3 regions of the Microbacterium triticisoli genome follow, and region 1 is predicted to be linked to each of the others. Evidence: riboswitches for the same ligand, from Rfam matches in the RefSeq annotation. Region 1 holds a riboswitch; each other region holds the start of a gene.
What was found. Region 1 has a riboswitch for thiamine pyrophosphate ahead of thiM (hydroxyethylthiazole kinase). Riboswitches for the same ligand answer to the same signal wherever they lie in the genome.
Positions count from the first base shown of each region.

Region 2: another riboswitch for thiamine pyrophosphate. It lies ahead of OED01_RS01420 (ECF transporter S component); the one in region 1 lies ahead of thiM (hydroxyethylthiazole kinase).
Region 3: another riboswitch for thiamine pyrophosphate. It lies ahead of OED01_RS05965 (MFS transporter); the one in region 1 lies ahead of thiM (hydroxyethylthiazole kinase).

Region 1 is NZ_CP107546.1:2,097,779-2,102,438, forward strand. Features, by position in the region: gene thiD (bifunctional hydroxymethylpyrimidine kinase/phosphomethylpyrimidine kinase) at 1-1,358, opposite strand, end outside; gene thiM (hydroxyethylthiazole kinase) at 1,355-2,203, opposite strand; TPP riboswitch at 2,194-2,287, opposite strand; gene OED01_RS10380 (cupin domain-containing protein) at 2,312-2,749, opposite strand; gene OED01_RS10385 (pyridoxine/pyridoxamine 5'-phosphate oxidase) at 2,746-3,342, opposite strand; gene OED01_RS10390 (glycoside hydrolase family 3 N-terminal domain-containing protein) at 3,366-4,526, opposite strand.
Region 2 is NZ_CP107546.1:283,518-288,177, forward strand. Features, by position in the region: gene OED01_RS01415 (D-alanyl-D-alanine carboxypeptidase) at 1-1,214, opposite strand, end outside; TPP riboswitch at 1,275-1,384, shown strand; gene OED01_RS01420 (ECF transporter S component) at 1,377-2,042, shown strand; gene OED01_RS01425 (ABC transporter ATP-binding protein) at 2,050-3,501, shown strand; gene OED01_RS01430 (energy-coupling factor transporter transmembrane component T family protein) at 3,498-4,277, shown strand; gene OED01_RS01435 (aminoglycoside 3'-phosphotransferase) at 4,279-4,660, opposite strand, start outside.
Region 3 is NZ_CP107546.1:1,208,720-1,213,379, reverse strand. Features, by position in the region: gene OED01_RS05975 (serine hydrolase domain-containing protein) at 1-411, shown strand, start outside; gene OED01_RS05970 (DUF1304 domain-containing protein) at 417-809, opposite strand; gene OED01_RS05965 (MFS transporter) at 806-2,149, opposite strand; TPP riboswitch at 2,140-2,233, opposite strand; gene OED01_RS05960 (CPBP family intramembrane glutamic endopeptidase) at 2,245-3,072, opposite strand; gene trmB (tRNA (guanosine(46)-N7)-methyltransferase TrmB) at 3,069-3,794, opposite strand; gene OED01_RS05950 (DUF3097 domain-containing protein) at 3,827-4,660, opposite strand.

The DNA of each region.
Region 1 (4,660 bases):
CAGGTCCGAGCCCCCGCGACCGCCTGTCGCGGGTCATCCCCGCCTGCGAGCCGCGTGGCGACCGCGGACGACAGCGAGCATCCGGTGCCGTGCGTGTTGGCTGTCGCGATCCGCGCACCGGGGAACTCGTGCACAGTGACCCTGTCGGCGTCGACGAGCGCGTCCGGGGCCTCGTCTCCCGGAAGGTGACCGCCCTTGACCAGGACGGCGGCACCGATGCGCTCCGACAGCGTCCGTGCCGCGGCGAGCGCGTCGGTCCAGCCGTCGACCGCGCGACCTGCCAGGACCTCGAGCTCGGCGAGGTTCGGCGTCACCAGGTGCGAGCGCGTGAGGAGTGCGCCGAGGGCCTCTTCGGCATCCGCGTCGAGAAGTCGGTCGCCGCTCGTGGCGACCATCACCGGATCCACGACCACGATCGCCGGCCGCTGCGCGTCGAGCCAGTCGATCACGGTCCGGATCACGTCGGCGTTCGCAAGCATGCCGATCTTCACCGCGTCGATCACGATGTCGTCCGAGAGCGCATCGAGCTGGTCGCGGAGGAAGGAGGGCGGCGGCACGTGCACGGCCCGCACGCCCTGCGTGTTCTGCGCGGTCAGCGCGGTGACGGCTGCCATGCCGTAGCCGCCGTTCGCGGCGATCGACTTGAGATCCGCCTGGATCCCCGCGCCGCCGGACGGGTCGCTGCCGGCGATGCTCAGCACCCGCGGCGCGGACCCTGAACGCCAGCGCCGCACGAACTCGGCGGCCGCGGTGCGCGGGTCGTCCGCGGCGCAGAGCGCCGACACGACCGCGACACCGGCCGCTCCCGCATCCCGCAGAGCGATGGTGTCGTCGAGTCCGACGCCGCCGATCGCGACGCACGGCAACGGACTCGCGACGGCGAACGCCTGGAACCCGTCGATCCCGAGCGGCGCAGGATGGTCGGGCTTCGTGCGGGTGGGGCGGATGACGCCGACGCCGAGATAGTCCACGGTTCCCGCGGGCAGCGCGCGCACGGCTTCCAGATGCGCCGGGTTGTTGGCCGTCAGGCCGATGAGCGCATCCGGGCCGAGCAGCTCTCGGGCGCGGATCACGGAGGCGTCGCGCTGTCCGAGGTGCACGCCGTCCACGCGCGCGCCCAGCGCACGCGCAGCGAGCGCCGCCTCGAGGCGATCATTCACGACGAGCGGCACGCGTCCGTCGATCACCTGCGACAGTGCGACGAGCTGGGCCGTGATCTCGGCATCCGTCGCCGTCTTGTCGCGCAGCTGGACGATGCGCACGCCGCCGTCCACGGCCTGCCTGACCGTCTCGACGACGCCGCGTTCGCCGCAGAGCGCAGGGTCGGTCACGAGGTAGAGCGACAGGTCCACGGTCATCGGGTCGCCTCCTCGATGCGTGCCGCGACGGCGAGGTCGTCCGAGTCGATGGCGGCGAGCGCGTCGAGCAGGGCGACGGCGAAGGTCCCTGGGCCCTCGGCTCGGGTCGCCGCCCGCTCGGCGGCGATCGTGTACACCAGGTTCGCGGCGGCGACGGCCGTCAGCGCGTCGGCATCCGACTCCCGAGCGGTGCCGAGGAACGCGGCCATCACCGCACCGAGCGCGCATCCGCCGCCCGTCACCCTCGTCAGCAGGGCATCACCGTTCGCGATGCGGATCACCCGCCGGCCATCCGTGATCAGATCCACAGGACCCGACACTGCGACGACGCTGCTGTGACGCTCGGCGAGCGTGAAAGCGGCGTCCGCGGCGGCATCCGTCGTGTCGGTCGTATCGACGCCGCGCCCGCCACTGCCGACACCTGCCAGGGCGAGGATCTCGGACGCGTTCCCACGGATCGCGGTGGGGCGCAGCGCGACGAGCTCGTGGGCGAGACCGGTGCGCACGGGCAGGACACCGATCGCCACAGGGTCAAGCACCCATGGTGTACCGCCCTCGGCGGCTCCGTCGACCGCTTCTCGGGCGGCCGCGCGCTGTTCGGATCGCGGAGAGCCCAGGTTGATGAGCATCCCGGACGCCATCGAGGCGAACATCCCTGCCTCGTCGACGATGTCGACCATGGCGGGGGCCGCACCGAGGGCGAGCAGCACGTTCGCGGTGAAACCGGTCACCACCGCGTTCGTGATGCAGTGGGTCAGCGGAGGAGCCGCGCGCAGCTCCTCGAGGAGGGTCGCGGCCTCGGTCACGAGGCCGGTTTCGGAAATCGGACGCAGAAGATCGCTCAACGCGACATCCCTTCGCTAGTACGAACTAGATCAGGTTCGACGGGTCTGTTCTCAGCCGCGGTCGCGGCACCCCGTGTCACTGCCTCGCAGTCTAGTGCGACCGATCGGTCATCCCTTCGCCCACGGCATCGGACGACCCTCGGCGCGCTCCGAGTCGTCGGGCAGGTGCGGGAGCTGCTCGCCGCCGGCGCGGATGCACAGCCAGCGCAGTTCGCCGTCGCTGTCCGGCCGCGCACGCCATGTGCGCCAGACGCCCTGGCCGACGCGGATGACCGTGCCCGCCTCGACCTCGACGACGTCGTCGTCCAGTCCCATCTGTCCGCGTCCGGCGAGGAACACGTACAGCTCTTCGACACGCTCGTGCGTGTGCCAGTAGCCGGCTTCCTCGCCCGCTAGCAGGGCGTTGGCGGTCATGCCGATGTACTGCATCGTCAGCTCGTGATCGACCACGCGACGTCCGTCGCGCGAACGCGACGGCGCGAATCCGCCGAAATGGTCGCGCCATGCGTCCGGTGCTCCGATGCTGATCACTTCGTAGTCGCTCATGCGATGCGCTCTCCGCTCTGCTGTGGTTCGGTGTGGCCGGTGGCGATGCGGTGGGTCCAGCCCGTGTCTGTCCGCTCGTACACGAGGCGCAGATGCCGTCGATCGACGGCCCCCTGCCAGAATTCGACGCGATCGGGGACGAGCCGCCAGAGCAGCCAGTCCTCCGGGGCGATGCCGTCGCGCGCGGCGGGCGACCGCGCGGCGAGATCCGCCGCACTGTCGGCGGCATCCGCCTGGACGACCGAACCGCGCACCCGTACGGCGCGCATCACCGGCTGCCACCAGAAATCCAAGGCGGCCACCGGCCGCGCGGCCAGCTGCTCGGCCTTTCGGGACGCGCGATGACCGGCGAACGCCCAGCCGCGGCCTCCGACGTCCTTGAGGATCACGGTCCTGGCGTCCGGTGCTCCCTCCGCATCGACGGTCGCGAGCGTCATGGCGTGCGGCTCAGGGACGCCGGCCTGGACCGCTCCGACGATCCACTCGACGAACAGCGTCTCCGGATCGTCCGGCACGGCGGCCGGATCCGGATCCGGAGGTGTGCCGGTGAGCGAGGGCAATCCGCGCAGCCAGTCGGCCGGAGAAGTCGTCATGCGTCCATCCTGGCGCAGGCGGCTCAGGTGCGGGCCGCGTCGGCGAGTGCCGCCACGCGTGCCGCCGCCTCGGACACGCGAGCCGCGAAGCGGGGATCCGACTCGGCGCGGACCACCAGGGCATCGATGATCAGCCCCGCTGTCTCAGGAGTGGACCCGGCGATCGTCAGCACCATGTCCGCGCCGGCGGCGACCGCGGTGACGGCGTTCGCGACGGGGTCGGCATAGGCCGGATCGCCGGACGAGAGCAGCATGCCGAGGTCGTCGGTCACCGCGACGCCCTCGAACCCGAGTTCGTCGCGGAGCACGCCGTACCACTCCGGCGACAGCGTCGCCGGAAGCGGGGACACCTCGGTGAACCTCAGGTGCCCCATCATGACGAGCTCCGCACCGGCGTCGATGCCGGCGCGGAACGGAAGCGCGTCGACGGTTCGCCATTCGGCCAGCCCCATCCCGGTCGTCGGGATGCTGTGGTGCGAGTCCCCCTCGGCCGCGCCGTGCCCGGGGAAGTGCTTGAGGGTCGTGGCGACGCGTCCGCGCTCCCCCGCGACGATGGCCGCGACACGATCGGCGACCGCCTGCGCGTCGGTGCCGTAGGACCTGCTGTGGATGAAGGAGCCGTCGGAACGCGGCACGTCGGCGACGACGCCGAAGTTGATGTCGATCCCCGCGTCGTCCAGCAGTTGCGCCCGAGCGGCGAACGCGGTCTGGGCGGCTGCGGGCTCCTCGCTCTTCAACGTGCGGGCGGAGGGCAGCTGATCCCAGGGCACACGGGCGACCGCGCCGCCCTCCTGATCGGTCGCGATCAGGGCATCCGCGGATGTCGCGTGCACGGCGTCCGTGAGCGCGCGCAGCTGCTCCGGCGCACCGGGGACGTTGTTGCCCATGAGGATCAGCCCTCGCGGTCCGCCTGCGGCATACGCGGAGAGCGCCGCCGAATCGGTGCCGGCCGCATACCCCATCACGATGAGCGCGGCCCGTTCGCGCAACGGCATCCGGTCGACGCGTTCCGCGGCCTGCTCGAGCGGGGTCCTCGGAGTCGGTGACGGTGTCGGCGTCGAGGTCGCCGATGGCGGCGCTGACGCGTTCGGCGACGGCTGCGCGTCCGGTGCGCATGCCGCAAGACCGAGGCCCAGCGACACCAGCACCGCGACGGACAGGAGGCGTCGCCGTGAGATCGTCATGCATCCATCCTGCGCTACTCGCTCGCTCGTCGAGCGATTACGGCGAAGCGACCGAGACGAACGGAGTCACTGCTGCTCAGCGATCCGCCCGTTTCGGCTCGCTTCGCTCGCTCAACGAACGAGGGGGTGTGGTA
Region 2 (4,660 bases), 1.6 Mb from region 1:
ATCTCCTCGGCGAGACGATCGATGTAGTTGTTGGCCGATCCCAGCAGGATGCCCTGCAGCATCTGGTACTCGGTCAGCACGCCGTCGACCGGAACATCCAGCGCCGACTGGTCATCCCGCAGGTACGACCAGTATTCGCGGGAGTCGCCGCGGTCGAACGCGAACTCCGGCCCCTGCTCGCCGGGCTGCAGCGGCATGGCGTCGAGCACCATCATCACGGAGACGACCTTGGTGATGCTGGCGATCGGGGCGGCCTCCGGCGTGGATGCCGCGGCACCGACGCCCGCGACGCTCACTCCCGCGCTCCCGGTCGCAGGCCACGTGAGCGCGGCGGCCCCGGCGGCTGCGGGCTCGACCGTGACGGCTTCGATGGTGGGCGGCAGTTCGTGCAACGGCCAGAGCAGCACGGTCGCCGTGTACGCCACACCGAGGGCGACCAGCGTCCCCAGCGGGATGAGGATGCCCGGTTGCAGGAATCCGCGCCGTGGAGCACCGACGAGCAGGTCGGGGGCGTCGTCCGTGCTCTGCGCCTCGAGCGGTGCGGCCTGGGTGGCGGCCTCAACGGCGGCCGGGTCCACCCACAGCAGTGCGGTCGGCGGCGAGTTCTCATCGGCCCAGGCGGCCTGCGGCTCCGCCTGATCATCCTGCTCCGTGAGCAGCGACGACAGCGCGGCGTCGTCCTCGGGGGGCGCGACCTCGGTCGGCACGGATGCGGCGGCCGCGGACATGGGCGGCGCGGAACCTGCGGCGACGACCACGCCGGAGTCAGAGAGCTCGGACGTGGTGGTCCCGGACGCGTCCGATGCACGTGCGCCCGGCGCAGACGGAGCGCCACGGGTATCGATCGCCTCGGCAGGCTCGCCTTCGAACGGGACGTCCGCGGACACGTTCGTCCCGGAGCCGACTACGGCGCCGCTTCGCGCGGTGTCCGAATGGCCGGACTCGGCAGAGGCCTCCGGTTCGGATGCGTTCACGGCGGACGAACCGGTCGTCACCGGAATCGCACGGGTGGCATCCGCGTCCTCAGTCGTACCGTCGTCGACCGCGGCGGTCTCCGCGACGATCTCGGCTTCCGAGACGACCTCGGCAGCGGCGACTTCGGAGGCCGCGGCGTCGAGGTCGGCGTCCACGACCGTCGGGATGGCCCCGGTGCGCCGTCGGTGCTCGCGACGCGTCAGGGCGCCGCCGCCGTCGGTCTGCTCATCGAGGGTCACTTGAATACGGTACCGAACCCGTATGTGACAACGCCGCATTGGCCGAGGAGTAAGATCGACCCCACAACCCACGGGAGTCCGGCGAGCCGGGCTGAGAGGAAGCGATCCGCGCTTCGACCGTCGAACCTGATCCGGATCATGCCGGCGCAGGGAGGAGAACAGATGAGCACGTCCACGTCCGCATCCGCTTCCCACGAAGCGAAGAATGCCGCCACCACCCCCGCATCCGCTGCGACCAGCCCGCACCGCTGGCGGGTCGTCGACATCGTCGTCGCCGCCGTCCTCGGCGTCGCGGTCGGTCTGCTGTTCTGGGGATGGAACATCATCGGCGGGGCCTGGTTCGGCGCCGCCGACGCGCTGACCCCTGGCCTCGGCGGCATCGCCGTCGGCATCTGGCTGATCGGCGGCGTCATCGGCGGGCTCGTGATCCGCAAGCCCGGCGCGGCCTTCGTCGTCGAGGTCGTCGCGGCGATCGTCTCGATGCTGATCGGCAACGTGTGGGGCGTCTCCACCGTGCTGTCGGGTATCGTCCAGGGGCTGGGAGCCGAGCTGATCTTCGCACTGTTCTTCTACCGCCGCTTCGGCATCGTGGTCGCGATGCTCGCCGGCGTCGGTGCCGCGGCAGCCGCATGGGTGTTCGAGCTGTTCTACGGCAGCTCGCCGAACATCCTGAAGTCGCTCGAGTTCAACGCGATCTACCTCACCACTCTCGTGATCTCGGGGGCGATCCTCGCCGGCGTGGTCGGGTGGCTGCTCGTCCGAGCCCTCGCCGTCACGGGGGCGCTGAACAGATTCGCGGCCGGGCGAGAGCTCGTCCGCGAGGTCTGAGCTGAGTATGAACGCCCCCGCCCGCGTCCAGGCCGAGGGCTGGGGCTGGAAGTACGCGGGCCGCAGGCGTCCGGCCGTCAGCGACGTCACGTTCACGATCGAACCGGGCGAGCGTGTGCTGCTGCTCGGCGCGTCCGGTGCGGGCAAGTCGACGCTGCTCGCCGGTCTCGCCGGCGTGCTCGGCGACGCCGACGAGGGGCAGCGCACCGGGTCCCTGCGGATCGACGGCGCGGCCCCCGAATCCGCTCGGGGCCGCACGGGGCTGGTTCTGCAGGACCCGGACGCCGGAGTGGTGCTGTCCAAGGTCGGCGACGACGTCGCGTTCGGATGCGAGAACCTCGGTGTGCCGGCATCCGAGATTCCCGGCCGCGTTGCCGAGGCTCTGGAGGCGACCGGACTCATCGTCCCGCTGACCCGCGCGACCAAGGCGTTGTCGGGCGGGCAGAAGCAGAGGCTCGTGCTGGCCGGCGCGCTCGCGATGCGCCCCGGGCTGCTGCTGCTGGACGAGCCCACGGCCAACCTGGACCCCGCCGGTGTCCGCGAGGTGCGCGCGAGCGTCGAGCGCGCGGTGGACTCGACCGGAGCGACGCTCATCGTGGTCGAGCACCGCACTCCGGTGTGGGCGGATCTGATGACCCGCGTCATCGTGCTCGCCGCCGACGGCGGTCTGCTCGCCGACGGGTCGCCGTCTCGTGTCTTCGCGGAGCACGGGGCGGCGCTGGCCGATGCCGGCGTGTGGGTTCCGGATGCCGAGATCCACCTGCCCGAGCTCGACGCCGCCACCGGGGCGGCGGTCCTCTCGGCATCCGATCTCGCGGTCGCTCGGGAGCCGCGCACGATCGTCCAGGCCGGCCTGGACGTGCAGATCCCTCGGGGCAGCGCGACGGTCGTCTCGGGGCCCAACGGCGTGGGCAAGTCGACGCTGGCGCTCACACTGGCGGGCCTCATCCCGGAGCGTTCCGGTGAGGTGATCGCGGCAGCGGACCTCGCGGGTCGTTCCGGCCGTCGGCCGTTCCGATGGTCGTCGCGCGAACTGCTGACCCGTATCGGCACGGTGTTCCAGGAGCCGGAGCACCAGTTCCTGACCCAGACGCTGCGTGACGAGCTGGCGGTCGGGCCGAAGGCCCTCGGCTGGGACCGGGCCAGGACGGATGCCGTCGTCGACGCCTTGCTCGACCGGCTGGGACTCGCCCCGCTCGCGCTCGCCAGCCCGTTCACGCTGTCCGGCGGTCAGAAGCGCCGGCTCTCCGTGGCCACGGTGCTCGCGGCATCCCCCGAGGTGATCGTGCTCGACGAGCCGACGTTCGGACAGGATCGCCGTGGGTGGATCTCGCTCGTCGCGCTCCTGCAGGAGGAGATCGCCCGCGGTCGTACGATCGTGGCCGTCACGCACGACGAAGGCGTGATCCGCCACCTCGGCGGACACCGCATCGCTCTGGAGAGCCGGGTGAACGCATGAGCGCCGTCGAGGTCGAACGGACGACTTGGCTCGACGGCGTGAACCCGGTGACGAAGGTCGTGCTCGCACTCGTGCTGTCGATCCCGCTGTTCGCATCGATCGACGTGACCAGCGCCCTCGTCGCGATCTCGCTGCAGTTGCTGTGCCTTCCACTCACCGGCCTGAGCGTCGGTACGGTGCTGAAGCGCCTGCTCCCGATCGTGATCTTCGCTCCGATCGCGGGGCTCAGCATGCTCCTCTACGCCGAGCCGGCGGGCCGGATCTACTGGAGCTTCGGGTTCGTCACGATCAGCGACGACTCGATCTCGCTCGCGATCGCCGTGAGCCTGCGCGTCCTCGCCCTCGGCCTGCCGACGATCCTGCTGTTCGGTCGGACCGACCCGACCGAGCTCGCCGACGCCCTCGCCCAGGTCGCCAGGCTGCCGAGCCGGTTCGTGCTCGGCATCCTGGCCGGAACCCGGATGCTGGGGCTCTTCCTCGACGACTGGCGCACGATGGGCCTCGCCCGTCGGGCACGTGGCGTCGGTGACACCGGCGCTCTGCGGAGGTTCTTCTCGATGGCGTTCGTGCTGCTGGTGTTCGCGGTGCGCCGCGGAACCAAGCTCGCCATGGCGATGGAGGCCCGCGGCTTCGGGTCCGGCATCGAGCGGACCTGGTCGCGGACGTCGCGCCTGCACCCCCGGGACGCCGTCGCCCTCACCGGCGGGTTCGCGATCATGGCGGTGTCGATCGCGGCGGCGGTCGCGGTCGGCTCGTTCCGGTTCGTGTGGAGCTGAGTCAGCCCGCGTTCCACAGATCCCGGTAGTAGGCCAGCCGTTCGCGGTCGGGCTCGACGCCGTACGCCTCGATGAGGGCGTCCTCCCATCCGGCGCCGACGTTCCACTCCGTGCTCATCGACGCCACGGCGATGTCCGCCCAGCGGTCGCCGACGCCGAGTGCTGCCAGGTCGACGTGGGCGATGGGTCGCCCTGCGTCGTCGAGCAGAGTGTTGGGCATGCAGGCATCGCCGTGGCACACGACGAGCCGGTCGATCTCCGGGGCATCGCGCAGGGCATCCGGGAGGCGGATGCCTCGCCGCTCCGCGTTCGCGAAGCGGCTCGCGACGCTCCACTCCCACGGGCACTCGTCGACGGGGAGCGCGTCGTGCAGCATCCGGAGT
Region 3 (4,660 bases), 890 kb from region 1:
GGCGGTTTCTATGTCTCCCCCGCCCCGTTCGATGTCAGTCACGCCGAGCTCGTCTCGACCGCGCGCGACTACGCGGCGTTCGCGCGGATGCTCGCCGCGGGCGGCAGGATCGACGGCCGTTCGTTCGTCTCCCCCGAGCTGCTCGCCGAACTGCGGACCGATCGGATACCCGACGCGCTGAAGACCCCGGACAGCTTCTTCCCCGGGTTCTGGGACGGTCTGGGCTGGGGTTACGGCGTGGCGGTCGTGACGGCAGGCGAGCATGCGGGACGCTTCGGCTGGTCCGGCGGGCTCGGCACCGACTTCTTCATCGACCCCGACGGGACGTTCCGGATCGTGTTGACGCAGATGGAGATGGGACCCGCCGTCATGGCGCTGTTCGACGACCTGCAGGGGTCGCCGGGCCGCTGAACGGCTCAGCCGATCGCGACGCCGATCGCCGTCGCGATGACCGCGAGCAGCGGCAGCGTGCCCTGCATGGTCGCCGCACGCGCCTTGGAGCGGTCCGACAGGATCAGCACCAGCGCCGCCGCCAGCATCATGCCGGTGCCGGCGAAGACGAGCGTGAGTCCGACGGTGGTCGCCCCGACGATGTACATCCCGACACCGAGGAACGCCGTGAGCGCGAGGAACAGGTTGTAGAAGCCCTGGTTGAAGGCGAGCGCCTTCATCGTCTCGGCATCCGCCTCGCTCGCGACGCCGAACACCTTCCGTGTCGACGGCTCCGTCCACTTCAGCGACTCGAGGGCGAAGATGAAGACATGGAAGGCGGCTGCCGCTGCGGCGAGGATGAGCCCTGCGATGATCATGCTCTGATTCTGTCGTCTTTCGCTGCCTCCTGGGCCGCGACGGGCCGATCGACCGGGCGTGCGATCACGGCGCCAACCACTCCGAGGGCCGCGGCGACGATCATGATCGCCGCCACCGGCCACCAGTGTCCCGTCGCCGCGACCAGTGCCGTGGCCGCGAGCGGCGTCAGCCCTCCACCGATGACCCCGGCGATCTCGCGGCCGATCGAGATACCGGAGTAGCGGCGGCGCGCGGGGAAGAGCCCTGCGAACCACAGCGGCTGCACGCCGTCGGCCGCCGCGTTCACGATGCCGATCGTGACGGCGACCACCCCGATGATCGCCGCCGCGCTGCCGCCGTCGAGGATGAGGAACAGGGGAACGGCGAGCAGGCCGAGCCCGGCGAGGCTGCACGCCGTGAGCGTCGTCATGCCGATCCGCTCGCCGAGCGCACCCCAGACGGGGCACATCACCGCGGCGAGCGCCGCCGCGACCAGCACTGCCGTCAGGGAAACCTGAGCCGAGAATCCCAGCACCGTCGTCGCATAGCCGAGGAAGAACACCGTGATCGTGTAGAAGCAGGCGTTCTGCCCCGTCCGTACGAGCACGACCGAGATCACGTTCCGCGGCGCGCTGAGCGCCTCACGCAGAGGTCGCCGCCGCTCGACGCCGTCATCACCGGCGAGGAACTCCGGGGACTCCGTCACGCGGCGCCGCAGCACGAGCCCGACGACGACGAGCAGGATGCTGGCCAGGAACGGCATCCGCCAGCCCCACTCGAACAGCGCCGCCTCGTCCAGCAGTGCGACCACCACGACGAAGGCGAGATTGCCGAGGATGAGGCCGACGTACAGGGAGGCCGCGACGATCCCGCCCCGCAGACCGCGCCCGCGCGGGGCGTGCTCGAGCGCCATCAGTATCGCACCCGGCCACTCTCCGCCTGCCGCCAGGCCCTGGACGAAGCGCAGCGCGACCAGTGCGATCGGCGCGAGCACACCGATCTGCGCGTATCCGGGCAGCAGACCGATGCACACCGTGGCGAGGCCCATCACCAGCAGCGTCGCCGTGAGGACCGGCCGGCGCCCGAACCGGTCCCCGAGGGACCCTGCCAGCAGACCGCCGAGCGGACGGGCGATGAATCCGGTCGCGAACGTGGCGAACGACAGCAGGATGCCGATCAACGGGTCCTGGGCCGGGAAGAAGACCACGGGGAAGACCAGCGCGGCCGCCGTGCCGTAGAGGAAGAAGTCGTACCACTCGAAGGCGGTGCCTGCCGCGGCGGCCGCTAGCGCGAGCCTGCCTCGCCCGGCAGGGCGCTCTGTGGTCGGGTGGACGGGCTCGATGAGTGCGTGCGTGTGCATCGCGACATCCCTTCGCTAGTACGAGCTAGATCAGGTTCGACGGGTGTGATCTCAGCCGCGCGTGCGGCACCCCGTGTCACTGCAGACGAGCTTAGCTATACGAGGAAGATCGGCAGCATCCCCGGGTTGTGCGCGTGCACGAGCACGGCGAACACGACGGCATCGAAGAGCAGGTGCACCGTGACGACGTACGCCAGCGAGTGCGTGCGCAGGAAGATGAATCCCTGCAGCAGCGCGAACGGGATCGTGAGCAGCGGACCCCACTCGCGATAGCCCAGCTCCCACAGGAACGACACGAAGACCACGGCCTGCAGGACATTCGCCACGGCGTCGGGGAAGTGGCGACGCAGCAGCGCGAAGACCGTGCAGATGAAGAACAGTTCGTCCCAGATGCCCACGGCGCCGACACCGACGAAAAGTCGGAGGATGAGCTCCGGGGTGTCGACGACGGGCCAGTTCTGGTAGACGCCGCTGGTGATGAAGTAGAACGGCAGAATGAGCCACCCCAGTGCCAGGACTGCCGCGAGCCAGCCCCACTGCAGTCGACCCCAGCGCTGTCCTGTGCGCCACGGGAACGAGATCGCACGGTCGCGGTAGACGTACCGCGAGACGAGGTAGGGGACGACCACGGCTCCGCCGAGGGCCAGCGTGAAGCGCAGCATGGCGAGGTTGTCCAGCTCGGCCGCGAGCGGGATGACGCTCACGATGAGCATCCCGATCGCGATGAGCGACAGGTCCCGCGTCAGCGACGGCGCGGCTACCGTCACGGCGCGCCGCTCGAGCATCCATGCCGCTCCGACACCTGCGGCCAGCAGCACCCAGCCGAGCCACGCCCACTGCACGACGAAGAAGGCCGGCGCCGCGAGGCAGACCAGCGCAGCGGGTGCGATCCCCCAGCGGGACCGGACGACGGTCGTGCTCACGCGCGCGGCTTCCGGCGGTACGTGAGATCGCGGATCTCGCGCCCCTTCGTGATTCCCTTGCGCTCGAACGCGGTCATGGCACGGCCGTCGAAGCGATCGCCCCACTCCCCCTCGAACGCGCGCTCGAACAGCGGCTCGGCGTCCAGCACCTCGCGCATCTGCAGGGCGTAGTCCTCCCAGTCGGTAGCCAGACGCAGCAGCCCGCCGTCGGCGAGCGCCCTGGCGGCCGTCGCACCGAATCCATCGCGGATCAGTCGCCGCTTCGTGTGCCGCTTCTTGTGCCACGGGTCGGAGAAGAACACCCAGACCTCGGAGGCACTCGCCTCCGGGAGATAGGTCGCCAGGACCTCAGGTGCGTTCGCCTCGACGAGCCGCAGATTGCGGACGCCCGCCTTGTCGGCATCCAGCATCGTGCGCGCGAGCCCGGCGCGGAACACCTCGATCGCCAGGAAGTCGTCTTCGGGGCGCGCGGCGGCAGCAGACACGATCGCGTGGCCCTGGCCGGACCCGATCTCGACGATCAGCGCCGCGTCGCGGCGGTACTCGGCTGCGACGTCGAGTCGCGCATCGGCATGGACGCTCGTCGAGGCGATGGCGCGCGGAACATCGAGCAGGTAGTGACCGGAGAGTTCCTCGAACGCCCGCTCCTGCGCCTCCGACATGCGGCCGCTGCGGCGGACGAAGGACACGGGTTCATCACGGAACGTGCGGGGCTCGGGCATACCTCAAGGGTAGTCGCGGCGGCGAGGCGTCCTCACGGGGCGGTGACGAAGTCGATGAGCTCCTCGATCCGGCCGAGGAGCGTCGGTTCGAGGTCGCGATAGGTGGTGACCTTGCTCAGGATGGCCTGCCAGGCGCGGGCGATGTCGGCCTGGTCCTCGTGCGGCCATCCGAACGCCTTGCAGATGCCCACCTTCCACTCGATGCCCCGAGGGATCTCCGGCCAGCGCGCGATGCCCAGCGCTTCCGGTTTCACGCACTGCCACACGTCGACGTACGGGTGCCCGACGATGCGGACGTGTGCACCGTGCGGTCCTCGTGCGACGGCTTCCGCGATGCGCGATTCCTTGGACCCGGGGACGAGATGGTCGACGAGCACACCATAGCGGCGTTTCGCGCTCGGCGGCTCGGCCGCGAGCAGCTCGTCGAGCAGGTCGACGCCCTGCAGGTACTCGACGACGACGCCTTCGACGCGCAGGTCGGCGCCCCACACCTTCTCGACGAGTTCGGCGTCGTGGCGGCCTTCGACGAGGATGCGGCTCGGCAGCGCCACGCGGGCGCGCTGGTCCGCCACGACGAAGGATCCGGATGCCGTCCGTCGGGGCCCCTTGTCCTTGGGAGCAGGCGGGACGAGTCTGACGGGTTCGCCGTCGATGAGGAATCCCCCACCGAGGGGGAACAGCCTTCTGCGCCCCTTCCAGTCCTCCAGCTCAACGGTGCCCGACTGCACCTTCGTCACCGCGCCGCAGAACCCGTCGTCCGCGACCTCGACGACGAGGTCGGCCTCCGCGGGGACCTCTGGGATCTGCTTCGCGGCGCGTTCGCGCCAGCCCTTCGCGAGCACATCCGCGCCGTACCTGTCCTCCAT